One region of the Rhodococcoides navarretei genome, then DNA from elsewhere that is predicted to be linked to it. Evidence: riboswitches for the same ligand, from Rfam matches in the RefSeq annotation. Region 1 holds a riboswitch; the other holds the start of a gene.

Region 1 (7,178 bases):
TCGGCCCTGTTCGTCGTGTCCTCGATCGGTTCGGGATTGGCCTTCAGCGTCCCGGATCTCATGCTGTGGCGAGTGCTCGGTGGACTCGGAATCGGCATCGCGTCGGTGATCGCACCGGCGTACATCGCCGAGATCGCTCCCGCCAGATGGCGCGGCTCTTTGGCCTCGCTCCAGCAATTGGCCATCACCATCGGCATTTTCGCTGCTCTGCTGTCCGACGCCCTCCTCGCCGGTGCGGCCGACGGCGCGTCCAACGACCTGTGGTTCGGTATCGAGGCCTGGCGCTGGATGTTCCTGGTCGGCGTCGTACCGGCACTGGTGTACGGGTTGCTGGCAACGCTCATACCGGAATCGCCGCGCTACCTGGTGGGTCAACATCTCGACGAAGAAGCGGCCAGGGTTCTCACCGAGATCACCGGCGAACTACATCCCGACGAGCGAGTACACGAGATCAGACTGACACTCCGCAAGGAGTCCCGCTCGTCGTTCGCCGACATCCGCGGGCCGAAGTTCGGCCTGCAACCGATCGTCTGGGTGGGCATCACGATGGCCGTGCTGCAACAGCTGGTCGGCATCAACGCGATCTTCTACTACTCGACAACGCTGTGGCGCTCGGTCGGCTTCACCGAGGATCAGTCGTTCACCACCTCTGTCATCACGGCCGTGATCAACGTGGCCATGACGTTCGTGGCGATCCTGTTCGTCGATCGAATCGGCAGGCGCAAGCTGCTGTTGGCGGGTTCGATGGGCATGTTCGTCGGGCTCGTCATGGCGTCCGTTGCGTTCTCGCAGGCGACCGGCAGCGGCGACGACGTCACGTTGCCCGCCCCGTGGGGTGCGATCGCATTGATCGGCGCGAACCTGTTCGTCATCTTCTTCGCCTCGACCTGGGGTCCGATCATGTGGGTCATGCTCGGCGAGATGTTCCCCAACCGCATGCGAGCGATGGCGCTCGGAATAGGTACCGCGGCCAACTGGATGGCCAACTTCGCTGTCACGCTTGCATTCCCACCCCTGACGTCGTCCGTGGGCCTGTGGGTCATCTATGCAGGATTCGCGTTGTTCGCCGCGCTCTCGTTCTTCTTCGTCAAGGCCAAGATCAGGGAGACGAAGGGTATGGAGCTCGAAGACATGCTGGGGTGACGCCGGACCGCAGATGCAGGGGCGGCAGCAGCGACACCGAGTGACCGGTGTTACTGTCGCTTCGTTCTGACACGGGGTGTGTCCGCTCATGCGGATGCTGAGATCAAACCCGCCGAACCTGATGCAGGTAATGCTGACGAAGGGATGTCAAGGCGATGACGCCTGTTGTATCTGCGGACCCGGTCCGCTTCACCGATCGACTGTGGGATGCGTCCGAGCACATTCGACGCGCGATCGACGACCTGGAATTTCTCCAGTTGCTCGGGGCAGGAACGCTTCCGCTCGACGCGTTCCGTCGATACCTCGAACAGGATTCGCTCTACCTCGGCGGGTACGTCAAGTCGCTGTCCCTTGTGGCAGCACACGCACCGACCCCCGTCGCCGGTGCATTCTGGGCGAGCGCCGCCGCGAGCGCGATGGACGAAGCCGCGTCGCACGAGACCATGCTCACCGGCGGAGCACTTCCGCCGTCGACGGGGACGCCCGAGCCCTCACCGGCATGCCTGGGATACACCTCCTACCTGACCGCCACGGCGGCAACCGAACCGTATGCCGTTGCCGCAGCAGCTGTTCTGCCATGTTTCTGGATCTACGCCGATGTCGGCCGCGCACTCGCGCGCGCTGCGAAGACAGTGCTCGAGAGCGACCCCGAGCACCCCTATGCGCAGTGGGTCGCGGCGTACGACGCACCCGAATTCCATGCCGTCGTCGACTCCGCCAAGACCTTCGTCGACGACGCCGCAGCCGCCGCGACTGCGCAGCAACGAGAGCAGATGGTCGACGCCTTCGTGGTGGCATCGAGGTACGAATTGATGTTCTGGGACAGCGCTTTACATCCCACCCCGTGGCCCCTGGCCGAGAGTGCGGTGTCCGCATGAGAACCACTCGCATTCTCGCGGCGTTGGCGGCGGCCGTCGTTGCCACCACCGGACTGGCCGGCTGCTCGGAGTCGTCGGACTCCGACACCATTCGCTTCGCGCTGGACTGGACCCCGAACACCAACCACACCGGTCTCTACGTGGCCTTGCAGGAAGGCTATTTCGCCGACGCCGGGCTGGACGTGGAAATCTTGCCCTACAACAACACCGCGGCGGACACACTGGTGGACGCCGGCAACGCCGAGTTCGGAATCAGCACACAGAGTTCCGGCGTGTTCGCCACCTCGGCCGGCGCGCAGACCGTCTCGGTCCTCGCTCCACTTCAGCGCTGGGCAACCGGCATCGGGGTTCGTGCGGATCGAGACGACATACCGAGCCCGAAAGCATTGGACGGCAAGGTCTACGCAGGCTTCGGTGAGTCCGGCGAGCAGGCCGGACTCGCGAAGGTCATCCAGAACGACGGCGGCACAGGCGAATACGAAACGGTGGTATTGGGGACGTCGGCGTACGAGGCCGTGTACTCCGGTACCGCGGACTTCACCGTCTCGTATTTCGCATGGGAAGGCATCGAGGCCGAGCACAGCGGAACTCCGATGAAGTACTTCGACTACACCGACTACGGGTTTCCCGATGCCTACGCCATCACGATCAGTGGCAACGAACCCTGGCTCGCAGCCCGCCCGGACGAGGCGAAGAAGTTCGTGCAGGCACTGCAGCGCGGCTACCAGCTCGCCGCCGACGACCCGGACAGGGCTGCGCAGGATCTCATCGACGCCAATCCGGGTACCTTCACCGACGAATCGCTCGTCTTCGAGAGCCAGGAGATGCTGGCGGCGAAGTACATGAAGGACTCCTCCGGCGAGGTCGGACGACAAAGCCTCGACAAGTGGACCGCATACTCGAAATTCCTCTACGAGAGCGGTGTGCTGGCCGATCAGAACGGCGCGCCGCTGACCGCAGAGCCGGACTGGTCGACCTACTTCACCAATGACTACCTCGGCGATCGGTAGGGCGGTAGCCGCCGATCGAGGTTCCTACTCGCTCAGTGGCATCCGAGCCTCGATTCGGTGGGCGTGGCCCGCGCTGACCGTCGTCGTCCTGCTGGTAGCCGCCTGGCAGGTCTACGTCGAGGTGAGCGGCATCAGGCCGCAGGTGCTGCCGTCCCCCGGTCGCGTGGTGGTCCAGGGTTGGGCGCAGCGCGATGCCATCGCGGAGAACGCGTCGGCGACCCTGCAGGTGACCCTCGTCGGCTTCGCGGTATCTCTGGCCCTGGCGTGGTTGCTCGCGGTCGCGGTCGATTTCTCCCCGTGGCTGCGGCGCGCGTTCGTGCCCCTCTTCGTCGTGTCGCAGACGCTGCCGATCATCGCGATCGCGCCGTTGTTGATCATCTGGTTCGGCTTCGGGTTGCTTCCGAAGATCCTGGTGATCGCCCTGGCCACTTTCTTCCCGATGGCCATCGGGCTCATCGAGGGTTTCGCAGCTGCCGATCGAGACGCGAGATCGCTGCTGGCCAGCATGGGTGCCTCGCGCTGGCAACAATTCCGATATGTGCGGCTACCGTCGGCGCTCCCCCGGTTCTTCACCTCACTTCGCATCGGGATCACCTACGCCGTCGTCGGTGCGATCTTTGCCGAATACGCCGGAGCGAGTGCGGGACTCGGCATCTACATGAGCCAGCAGAAGAACTCGTTTCGTACCGATCTGGTTCTGGCCGCGGTTGCCGTCACGGCCGTGATCAGTGTGATTCTCTTCGTGTCCACTTTCGTGGTGGAGCGTGTGGTAGCCCCCTGGGCACGCCACGGACCGACGGGCCTTCATGTCTGACGCCGGCACTTCCGACAGCTGCATCGACGTCCGCGACCTGAGCAAATCGTTCGGCGAGAACCCCGTACTCGACGGTGTGTCTTTCGGTGTTCAGCCCGGGGAGTTCGTGTCGATCATCGGCCCGAGCGGTTCGGGCAAGAGCACTGTGTTCAACATGCTGGCCGGGCTCGACAGGCCCGACTCCGGCACTGTTCGAGTACCGCCGTGCGCCTATATGCCGCAGAAGGATTTGTTGTTTCCGTGGCGTTCGGTGCTCGACAACACGACCTTGGGTCTCGAAGTGCAAGGCGTTGCCAAGAAGGAGGCGCGTGCGCGGGCACGTGAATTGTTCCCGGTGTTCGGCCTGGACGGGTTCGAGTCGGCCAGGCCGTCCGAACTGTCCGGCGGTATGCGTCAGCGAGCGGCACTGCTGCGCACGGTGGTCCAGGGACGATCGGTACTGCTGCTCGACGAGCCTTTCGGGGCTCTGGACTCGTTGACTCGGAGCGATATGCAGGCCTGGTTGCAGCAGGTCTGGTCGGAGTTCCGGTGGACGGTGCTGATGATCACGCACGACATCCGCGAAGCGGTTTATCTGTCCGATCGCGTGATCGTCCTCTCCCCCAGGCCTGCCCATGTTCGACGGCAGATCGAGGTGACGCTGCCCCGCCCACGCGGGCTCGAGATCGTCACGACGCCGCACTTCGCGGCAGTCGAGAAGCAGCTGATGGACGTTCTCCTCAGCGCATCGACGCTGTAACCGGTACCGCGCGAATGCAGTCGACGCGGGGACTTCAGCGTTGTTCCCCTATCAGCGGCCGCGGTGATCGGCGGTGCGCGTGGCGTCGTTGCCTGGGCCGTTCGGAAGCACCTCGCCGACTACTCGGCCATCACCTGGGCGTTGCTCCACCCAACCGCAGCGCGAGATCGTCGACGGCGGAGAACGCCGCCTCGACATTGGCTCGTGCCCTCGGAATCTGTGGTGCGAGGGCCGGCACCCGCTCGGCGAGCGTCAGATCGACCGGCACGAAGTGGACGTCCATCCCCAGCGCCACTCCGAGCACCTGGCGCAATTGCGCGGTGGTGTGGTCGGTGGACGCGTTGTCGGTACCGGGCGTGTAGTCGTTTCCCCGACTGGTCACCACGACGGCGGGCCTGCCGACGAGAGGTGCCGTGTCACCGTCGAACGGCACGGTGATGCCCGGAACGTGTACGTAGTCGATCCATGCCTTCAGGGTCGACGGGATCGACCAGTTGTACATCGGCGCGCCGATCAGCACCACGTCTGCCGAGATCAGTTCTTCGATCAGCTCGATCTGCAGGGCCTCGGCGGATGGCTCCACGGTTTCGTCGGCGGTTCGCAGATGAGGTGCCCAATGCAGCGCAGACGTCGGTAGGTGCGGCAGCGGACTCGAGTGCAGGTCCCGGTGAATCACCGAATGGTCGGAACCGCTGGCATGCCAGGCGTCGGAGAAGCGAGCGGTCACCCGACGGCTGACCGAACGAGCCGAATCGGCGGACGAATCGAGATGCAACAACTGCGGCACTGGAGCACTCCTCACATACTGGGTGCTTCGAGCCTATGCGTACCGACTCCGTCGCCAGTCCTATCCTGGACGAATGGACTTCCGATTCGTCATGCCTGCCCTCGAGTCGCGATCGGCCACCTCGCTCGCGGCGGTCGTTCACGAGCGGACCGGAGCAGACGTCGACATCAGAATCGGAGGTTCGGAGGTACCGCTCGACGACGCAGCACGCACCGCAGTACTCGAGCTCCTCACCCAGCTGGCGACCGCCCGAGCTGTTGCGATCGGAACGGTCGACGAGTTACTGACCACTTCGCACGCTGCCGAGGTGCTCGGTGTTTCCGACACCTATGTCAGACGGTTGGCCGACGCAGGCGATCTGCCGATCGAAATGCGCGGCACTCATCGTCGATTTCGGCTCGAAGATCTTTTGCGGCACCGTGATCGATTCCGGTCATGACGGGCGATGATGGGCGTGGCCCTCACCCGGCTTCGCGCTCGAAATGCTCGGACTGGACGGTCATCAGGTCGCGGAACGCCTGACCGGCAGCCAGCCAGAGTTGTTCGGAGTCGATGTAGTCGACCCCTCGTATCTCGACATCGCCCAGGTACGCACCGACGTCGACCGACAACATCCCGATCACCGACGAAACGTCGGCATCGAGGTACGTGGACTGGGTGTTCTGTAGCTCGCGAAACTGCGCCGAGAAGAATTCGGCGGGGATTCTTCTGTCGACGAACTGCGCGATGAGGAACAGGAACCGTGACGCGTGGGCTGTGCCCGACCGGTAGGAATGGTCCATGGTGAATACCTCTCCCCACGGTCGACAGCACCCCTCGCACTGTCGACCGCTGAGCTCGCTGATTCCCGAATTTCGATGCACGGACGAACTCTCGAACATCGATTCGACCCAGGGGCTAAAAGAGGGAGCTCGTCCTACCAGCGCTAGATTAATCCGACCTTTGTCCCGTTTTCACGGTAAATGCCAATTTGGTGAGGAGTCACAACAAACCAGTCGCGAGCTGCAGTTCTCTACTGAAACGATCCCAGCGGCGCACGATCCGGAGTGTCCAGCTGCCAGAACTGCCAACCGTCGCGCTCTTCGACGTCGCCACTGATGTGCGTGGCAACCGCGCTGGCAGCAACCGACGGATTGTCGAACCGTCTGCCCTCCATCGGTCCTGCAGTGATCTCGAGTCGCTGTGTCTCGGGGTCGTAGCGGCCGCTCAGCCGATAGCCCTCGCAATCGGCGACCACCCGTACTCGGTTGTCGATCACTTCTTCCTCCACGGCCGCCTTCGCCGACTTACGAGGTACTTTCACCCGTGGAGTGCGAACCCACGTCTGTTCGGGGCCGACATCGATCGATGTGTCCAACGTCGAACTCAGACCCAGCAGGTCCCAACGCTCGCTGCCGTGCAGCACTCGGTCCACCGCGATAGCGTGATGTCCGGTTCTGGTTCGGAGTGGCGAATCCTGGACCCACAGGTCGACTTCTCCGCGAATGTCGGTGGCCATCTCCTCGGACGAGACCATGTAGAAGCGCGGCTCGTCGTTCGCGAGATCGACGAATACCCAGTACGAGGATCCGGTGTCGTCACTCTCGAGCGATTCGTCCTGCCTGCGGGCCTTCCAATCACCTGTGACCTTGGATCGCACCCGGACTATGCACGACGACGTGCCGTCCATCGACCAAACCTGCACTGGATTGCGACGCGACGTCGTGAGCCGCTCCGCACGCCCACCGCGCTGAGCGACGGTTCGTATGAATGCCTTGATTCCCCGGTCGGATGTGTCTTCCACGGATTGCCACCTTCAGCCTCGAGA
Region 2 (7,178 bases), 3.3 Mb from region 1:
GACCGCGCGAGCCATGTACGCGAAGTGCAACGGCTGATAACCGGGCGTGGCAGACATCCACACCACCGAGCGAGCCGCCTCCTGATACCGCCAGAGGATCTGCGACTGCTGGGATTCGATGTTCATCAACGCATGCGACTCGTCGGCGATCACCACGTCGATGTCGAACCGAAGCTCGCCCAGCGAGATGGTCCGTTTGTTCTGCGTCCGTTTACGTTTGCCCAGATCGGTCTCGGGCGGAACAGACAGCAGCTTCTTGGTGGACTGGTAGGTGATCAGCAACCACCGCTTGCGGTCGGACGGCTCGATGTCTGCCTCGCTGTCTGCGATGGTGCGACGCCACCCCGGCAACGCACCCTTGGGTGCGACCACCAGCACCGTGCCGATCTGGGCCGCCGACATCTGCCGGACTGCCTCGCACACCGCCAACGTCTTGCCCAGTCCCGTCGAATCCATCTGCGCGAAATAAGGGAACCCGGCCTCGAGCGCGGCGAGATGGCGTCGAACGGACTCGAGTTGGGTGTCGCGCGGTTGCATGGCCCGCTCCCGCACCTCTTCGTCACGCCAGTGTTCGTTGGCATCGTCCTCGAGCCAGCGCTGCAGGCTGTAGGGCATCGACTCGTACGGCTTCAGGTACTCGGGCAGCTCCGTGCCGTAGTAGGCGAACACCCGAGGACCCGGATACCAGCGCGCCCCGGCAGCGCCCGCCGCCGACCGGTCCTCGAACGGCACGTCCAACACCCAGACGCGCTCGCCGGGATCGGGCACCCGCAGATCCGGAGCAGCGGACTTGCGGGACGAGGTCTTGCGCGGAGCGGCTCTCTTACGAGGTGCGGCCTTCTTCGGGGCAGCTTTCTTTGCCGCAGGCTCACCGTTCTTCGCTGCCGCGAACTTTCGTGCAGCGCTGCTCTGCCCGGCCTTCACGGTGCGGGCAGTGGTGGATCGGGCTGTGCGTCTACGAGGTGGCATCGGATCCAGTCTGTCGTACGGTGTGCACGAACACCGTAAAGGAGCCCTGTGACAGACACGAACGACCCGCGCGCCGTAGTACTCGTCCACGATCAGGACCCCGCTCTCGCGCGACGCGACATCGGCACCCTCGACGCCGAATTGCGCACCAGGGGTTTCCTGTTGGACGTGCATTCCTTCGATCACAGCCCCGATGTCGCACCGCCGCGACTGTTCGACGCGCAGTTGGTGGTGGTGATGGGCTCACCCGATGCCGCGTACGACGACACGCTGACGTGGCTCGCGCCGGAGATCGCGTACGTGCAGCAGGCGATCGATGCGCAGGTCCCGGTTCTGGGCGTGTGCTTCGGCGGCCAATTGCTCGCTCGCGTGCTCGGCGGATCCGTCCGCAAGTCCGAGCACCCCGAGTACGGATTCGTCGACGTCGAGACGTCCGATCCCGAGCTCGTCGGGGCGGGCCCGTGGATGGAATTCCACGGCGACACGTTCACCGCTCCGCCGGAGGCCACGGTCATCGCCCGCAACAAGGCTGCGCAACAGGCCTTCGTTCTGGGTCCGCACCTCGGGTTGCAGTTCCACCCCGAGATCGACCTCGATACCTACGATGCGTGGGCAGCGGCGTGGGACCGCGACGGCGTCGAACATGCGGTGGACGTGCACGAGATACGCCGAGCCATCGCAGACGCCGAACCTGCAGCTCGGTTGCGTTGCTCGGCTCTGCTGGACGCATTTCTCGCCCGATCCTCGGCGGTGCCCCGGTAGGGTCGAACGATGACCGAGGCCAGGCCCAGCAACTTCAGCGATCACCAACTCGGCATCTACGCCGCCGGTATGTTCGCCCAGCAGACACCGTCGATCACCACCAACCTGGCGCGGCTGGAGGACCAGGCTGCCGAAAAGCTCTCGCCCGAGGCGCTCGGCTACATCGTCGCCAGCGCGGGCAGTGGCTCGACGGCGCGGGCGAACCGGGCCGCCTTCGACAGGTGGGCCATCACGCCGCGGATGCTGCGCAGCTCAGCCTCGCGTGATCATGCGTGCACCGTGCTCGGCACCGAGATGCCTGCGCCACTGCTGATCGCCCCGGTGGGTATTCAGACCCTCGCGCATCCCGAGGGGGAGCTCGCCACCGTCCGCGCAGCTGCGGAACTCGGTGTGCCGTACATACATTCGACGCAGGCGTCGCATTCGTTCGAGCAGATCGCCGAGGCAGGTGGCGACGCTCCCCGCTGGTATCAGCTGTACTGGCCGACGGACGAGTCGGTGTTGCTGAGCTTCCTGCAGCGTGCGAAGGATTCCGGATTCACCACGTTGGTGCTGACGCTCGACACGACGTTGCTGGGCTGGCGGCCCGCCGATCTCGACCGCGGGTACCTACCGTTCCTGGCCAACCTCGGTATCGAGAACTATCTGAGCGATCCGGCTTTTCAAGCCGGACTCGCTCAGCCGGTCGAGGAGAATCCCGTTGCGGCCGCGATGCATTGGGCGCAGATGTTCCCCAACCCGGGGCTGTCGTGGAAGAACCTGGCGTTCCTGCGTGAGCACTGGGACGGCCCGATCGTGCTCAAGGGAATCTGCACCGTCGGCGACGCCCGAGAAGCCGCAGCCCATGGAGTCGACGGCATCGTCGTCTCCAACCACGGTGGACGTCAGATCGACGGTGCCAGAGCATCACTCGACGCGTTGCCGTCCATCGTCGAGGCGGTGGGCGACGAACTGACCATCCTGTTCGACTCCGGTGTGCGTACCGGCGCCGACATGGCCAAGGCTCTTGCCCTCGGGGCCGATGCGGTTCTCCTCGGCCGCCCGTTCCTCTACGGCCTCGCGCTCGGCGGGCAGGAGGGTGTTGCACACGTATTACGTTGCCTGCTGGCCGAATTCGACTTGGTGACCAGCCTGTCCGGCCATGCCGGTGCGGGCGAGCTCGGCCGCGACTCGATCGAGGCGTCCTGATGGAGTGGACGAAGCACGCCATCTGGTGGCACCTGTACCCGCTCGGCTTCACCGGCGCTCCGGTGCACGGGTGGGACGGTGAGTCGCAAGCGGATCTGCATCGGCTGAACAGAATCGAGAAGTGGCTCGACTACGCCCTCGAACTCGGCGCGTCGGGCATCGCCCTCGGTCCGATCTTCGAATCCGAGAAGCACGGCTACGACACCGTCGACTACTACCACGTCGACGGCAGGCTGGGTACGGACGAGGACATCGATTCGTTGATCGCCGCTGCGCATTCGCGCGGCCTGAAGGTCATGTTCGACGGCGTCTTCAACCATGTGGCGCAGAGCTTTCCGAAGTTCCGTGAGGCTCTGGCCGAGGGTCCGGACTCCGAGGCCGCGGGGTGGTTCCACCTCGACTGGTCCGGCGACGAGCCGACGCATCGCAACTTCGAGGGCCACGACGAACTGGTGGCACTCAACCACGAGAGCCCGCACGTGCAGCAGTACGTCGTGGACGTGCTGTCGTACTGGCTCGAACGCGGCGTCGACGCCTGGCGGCTCGACGCGGCCTACGCGGTGCCACCACGCTTCTGGTCGGCGGTACTGCCGAAGGTTCGCGAAAAGCACCCGGACGCATACTTTCTCGGCGAAGTCATTCACGGCGACTACGACCGAATCGTCTCGGCCTCCACGCTGGATTCGGTCACTCAGTACGAACTGTGGAAGGCGATCTGGAGTGGGCTGAGCGAGAAGAACTTCTTCGAGCTGTCGCACGCGTTGGAGCGTCACAACGGGTGGCTCGACGCCTTCGTACCCGCCACGTTCGTCGGCAACCATGACGTCAATCGCATCGCCAGCGTCATCGAGGACGAGCGACATCTGCTGCACGCGTTGGTGGTTCTGTTCACCGTGGGCGGTATGCCGATGATCTACTACGGCGACGAGCAAGCCTTCCGCGGCATCAAGGAAGATCGGGTCGGCGGCGACGACGAGGTCCGTCCCGAATACCCCGACACGTCCGAGGATCTCGCCCCGTACGGCTGGCCCGTGTTTCGAGTGCACCAGGAGCTCATCGGTCTGCGGCGTCGCAATCCGTGGTTGTACTCCGCGCGCACCGAGACGCTCGAGCTCACCAACACCGCGCTGCTCTACCGCGTGTACGCGGACGACAATTCGATGACGGTGGCGCAGAACCTCGGCGACGAGGCCATCGACTACCCGGTCCAGGGCAGCGAAGTACTGGCCGGTGAGGCGCATGTGAACGACGGACGGGTAAACGTTCCGCCGCATGGGTGGGCTGTCATCGGCTGATCGCTGCATTCGGTTGTGTTCGGCTGTCTACGTCGAGCGCAAGAGAGCGGTAGAGAGACCTACAGGTACAGTCGACCGCGACACGGGGTGCCCGTCAGGGCTGAGATCACACCCGTCGAACCTGATCTGGTTAGGACCAGCGAAGGGAATGTCGTGACGTTTCGGTATTTCCTGCCCCCCCCCGCGACGGTCCTGACCTCGAGCGAGAGGCGGAGCGCATGAGACTCGACGAGCAGACAGTGTTGGTCACCGGGGGTGGACGCGGGCTGGGAGCATCGATCGCCGCGGCGTTCGCCGGTCAGGGTGCACGTGTGGTGATCGATTACCGGAACAGCAAAGATGCTGCCGAAGCGCTGGCGGACCGGCTCGGTGGACAGGCTTTTGCGGTTCAGGGCGACGTGACCGACGAGAGCGCGGTGGCCACGGTGTTCGACTCGGCCCGTGCGCACTTCGGCACCCCGATCACCACCGTCGTCAACAACGCACTGGCCGACTTCTCCTTCGACGGAGATGCCCGACCCAAGGCCGACACCATCACCTGGGAGCGTTTCGACGCGCAGTTGCGTGGCAGCGTCCGCGCAGCGTTGCTCACCACTCAGGCCGCACTGCCGGGTATGCGTGAGGCGGGCTTCGGGCGAATCATCAACGTGGGCACCAACTTGTTCCAGAATCCAGTGGTGCCGTACCACGACTACACCGCCTCCAAGGCTGCTCTGCTGTCACTGACCCGCACCCTGGCCGCCGATCTGGGCGCGGACAACATCACCGTCAACATGGTCTCGGGTGGACTGCTCCGCACCACCGACGCCAGTGCCGCCACCCCGGCCGAGGTGTTCGACTTCATTGCCGCCTCGACCCCGTTGCAACGCGTCACCACCCCCGAGGAATTCGCCGATGCCCTGCTGTTCTTCGCCTCGCCGTGGGCGCGGTCGGTGACCGGCCAGAATCTCGTCGTCGACGGCGGCCTGGTCAAGGACTGACATGCACCTCAACGCTTTTCTCTACGGCTGCGGCCACCACAGTGCAGCGTGGCGTCATCCCGATTCGCGAGTGGAGGATCTCGGCGACATCTCGTACTACGAGGAACTCGCGCAACTCGCCGAACGGGGCAAGTTCGACGCGGTGTTCTTCGCCGACGGACATTCGGTGCGCGACCCGGCCGGAGCCGGAACCTGGTTTCTCGAGCCGATCACCGCGCTGTCCGCCATGGCCAGAGCGACCACGCACATCGGTCTCGTCACCACGGTGTCGTCCACGTTCTACACCCCGTTCCACGCTGCACGCATGCTCGCGTCGCTCGATCACATCAGCGGCGGCCGTGCCGGCTGGAACGTCGTCACCTCCATGTTCGACGCCGAGGCGCGTAATCACGGAATGGACGTCATCCCCGGTCGCGAGGAGCGCTATGCGCGCGCCGAAGAGTTCGTCGATACTGCACTGGCGCTGTGGGATTCGTGGGATACCGACGCGTTGACGCTCGATCGGACGGGGATGTACGCCGATCCGGCCAAGGTGCACTCGATCGGCCACGACGGCAAGCACTTTCAAGTCGACGGCCCGCTGACGGTACCGCGTTCGCCGCAGGGCAGGCCGGTTCTGTTCCAGGCCGGTGCGTCGGGACCGGGGCGTGATCTCGCGGCGAAGTACGCCGAGGCGATCTATGCCGTCGCCTACGATCTCGTTGCCGCGCAGAGCTATTACGGGGATGTGAAGTCTCGTATCGACAGTGCTGGTCGCGACAGTGCGGCAGTGGGCATCATGCCGGGACTGGTGACGTACATCGGGTCGACGATGGACGAGGCCCGCCGCAAGAAGGCAGAGCTGGATCTGCTGCTACCGACCGAACAGTCGCTGGCGATGCTGTCCACCTTCACCGGACAGAACTGTGCTGCATGGGAACTCGATGCTCCGGTGCCGTCCCTGCCACCCGCAGCAGAGTTCACCGGACCACAGGGCCGTTACGAGACAATCCTGCGGATCGTCGAGAAGGACGCTCCCACCGTGCGGGAACTGCTCGGCACCCTGGCGGCCGGGGGCGGGCACGCCACCATGATCGGCACGCCGGAGTCCATCGCCGACGAGATGCAGTCGTGGATCGGACGCGGCGCCGACGGATTCAACCTCATGTGTCCGCGTTACCCGGACTCACTGGAGGATTTTGTGGACCATGTGGTTCCGATCCTGCAGCAACGCGGCCTCTTTCGATCGGAGTACACTGCGTCGACGCTGCGCGGGCATCTGACCGGTTGACCTGAAGGTTCAGTCCAGCGAGTCGATGAATTCCGTTGTCAATCGCGCGATGTCGTCTGCATGGGAGATCGGCGACCAGTGTCCGGCCGGAATGTCGTTGCGCGTCAGGTTCTTCACCCACTTGCCGGTGTCGTCGTAGTGGTACGGCCGCACCGCGACGTCCTCGGTGTTGACGATGAGATGCACGGGGATGTCGATGTACCGGTCGCGTGGATTGGTCAGCAGCGGAATGATGTTGGCGCGGTACAGCTTGGTGCCGTTGGTGGCGTCCGACCACAGCGTGGGGTTCTGGGTGACGAGCTTCGGATCGACTCCCGAGAACTCTTCGAGGAATGCCGGCCAGCCCTTGGCGAACTGGCGCTTGATCCGCAGCGTCGACAACCCGGGGATGTGGAAGGTGACGGTGTACCAGGACGCTCGCGTCTGGGCGAGAACCTGCTTGATACCGGTGAGGGTGGGTTTGCGCAGCCGCGACTGCGACCATTTGCCGAGGTGATCGAGGTTCGGACCGGAAATCGATGTGTACGAACGGATTCGATCCTTCGCCTGCGGCTGGGCTGCGGCTTCCCAGACCTCCACGGCACCCCAGTCGTGGGCGAGCACGTGCACCGGGGCGTCGGGGCTGACGGCGTCGGCGACTGCATAGAAATCCGAGGCCAGCCGGGCCAACTTGTACGCCGACTGCTCGGCAGGCACCGAGCTCTCGCCGGCTCC

The links. A riboswitch is a leader RNA that binds a small molecule or an ion and turns the genes downstream of it on or off. The one in region 1 is predicted to bind thiamine pyrophosphate.
Region 2: another riboswitch for thiamine pyrophosphate. It lies ahead of AABD04_RS23875 (3-oxoacyl-ACP reductase); the one in region 1 lies ahead of AABD04_RS08415 (TenA family protein).

What each region holds. Positions count from the first base shown of each region.
Region 1 is NZ_JBBPCN010000001.1:1,730,763-1,737,940, reverse strand. It holds gene AABD04_RS08420 (sugar porter family MFS transporter) at 1-1,143, shown strand, start outside; TPP riboswitch at 1,206-1,305, shown strand; gene AABD04_RS08415 (TenA family protein) at 1,299-2,021, shown strand; gene AABD04_RS08410 (ABC transporter substrate-binding protein) at 2,018-3,031, shown strand; gene AABD04_RS08405 (ABC transporter permease) at 3,009-3,845, shown strand; gene AABD04_RS08400 (ABC transporter ATP-binding protein) at 3,838-4,584, shown strand; gene AABD04_RS08395 (FMN-dependent NADH-azoreductase) at 4,715-5,371, opposite strand; gene AABD04_RS08390 (helix-turn-helix domain-containing protein) at 5,445-5,810, shown strand; gene AABD04_RS08385 (homoserine dehydrogenase) at 5,833-6,153, opposite strand; gene AABD04_RS08380 (hypothetical protein) at 6,384-7,154, opposite strand.
Region 2 is NZ_JBBPCN010000001.1:5,052,188-5,059,365, reverse strand. It holds gene AABD04_RS23895 (helicase-related protein) at 1-969, opposite strand, end outside; gene AABD04_RS23890 (type 1 glutamine amidotransferase) at 1,018-1,731, shown strand; gene AABD04_RS23885 (alpha-hydroxy-acid oxidizing protein) at 1,741-2,919, shown strand; gene AABD04_RS23880 (alpha-amylase family glycosyl hydrolase) at 2,919-4,214, shown strand; TPP riboswitch at 4,288-4,380, shown strand; gene AABD04_RS23875 (3-oxoacyl-ACP reductase) at 4,433-5,194, shown strand; gene AABD04_RS23870 (LLM class flavin-dependent oxidoreductase) at 5,196-6,464, shown strand; gene AABD04_RS23865 (alpha/beta fold hydrolase) at 6,474-7,178, opposite strand, start outside.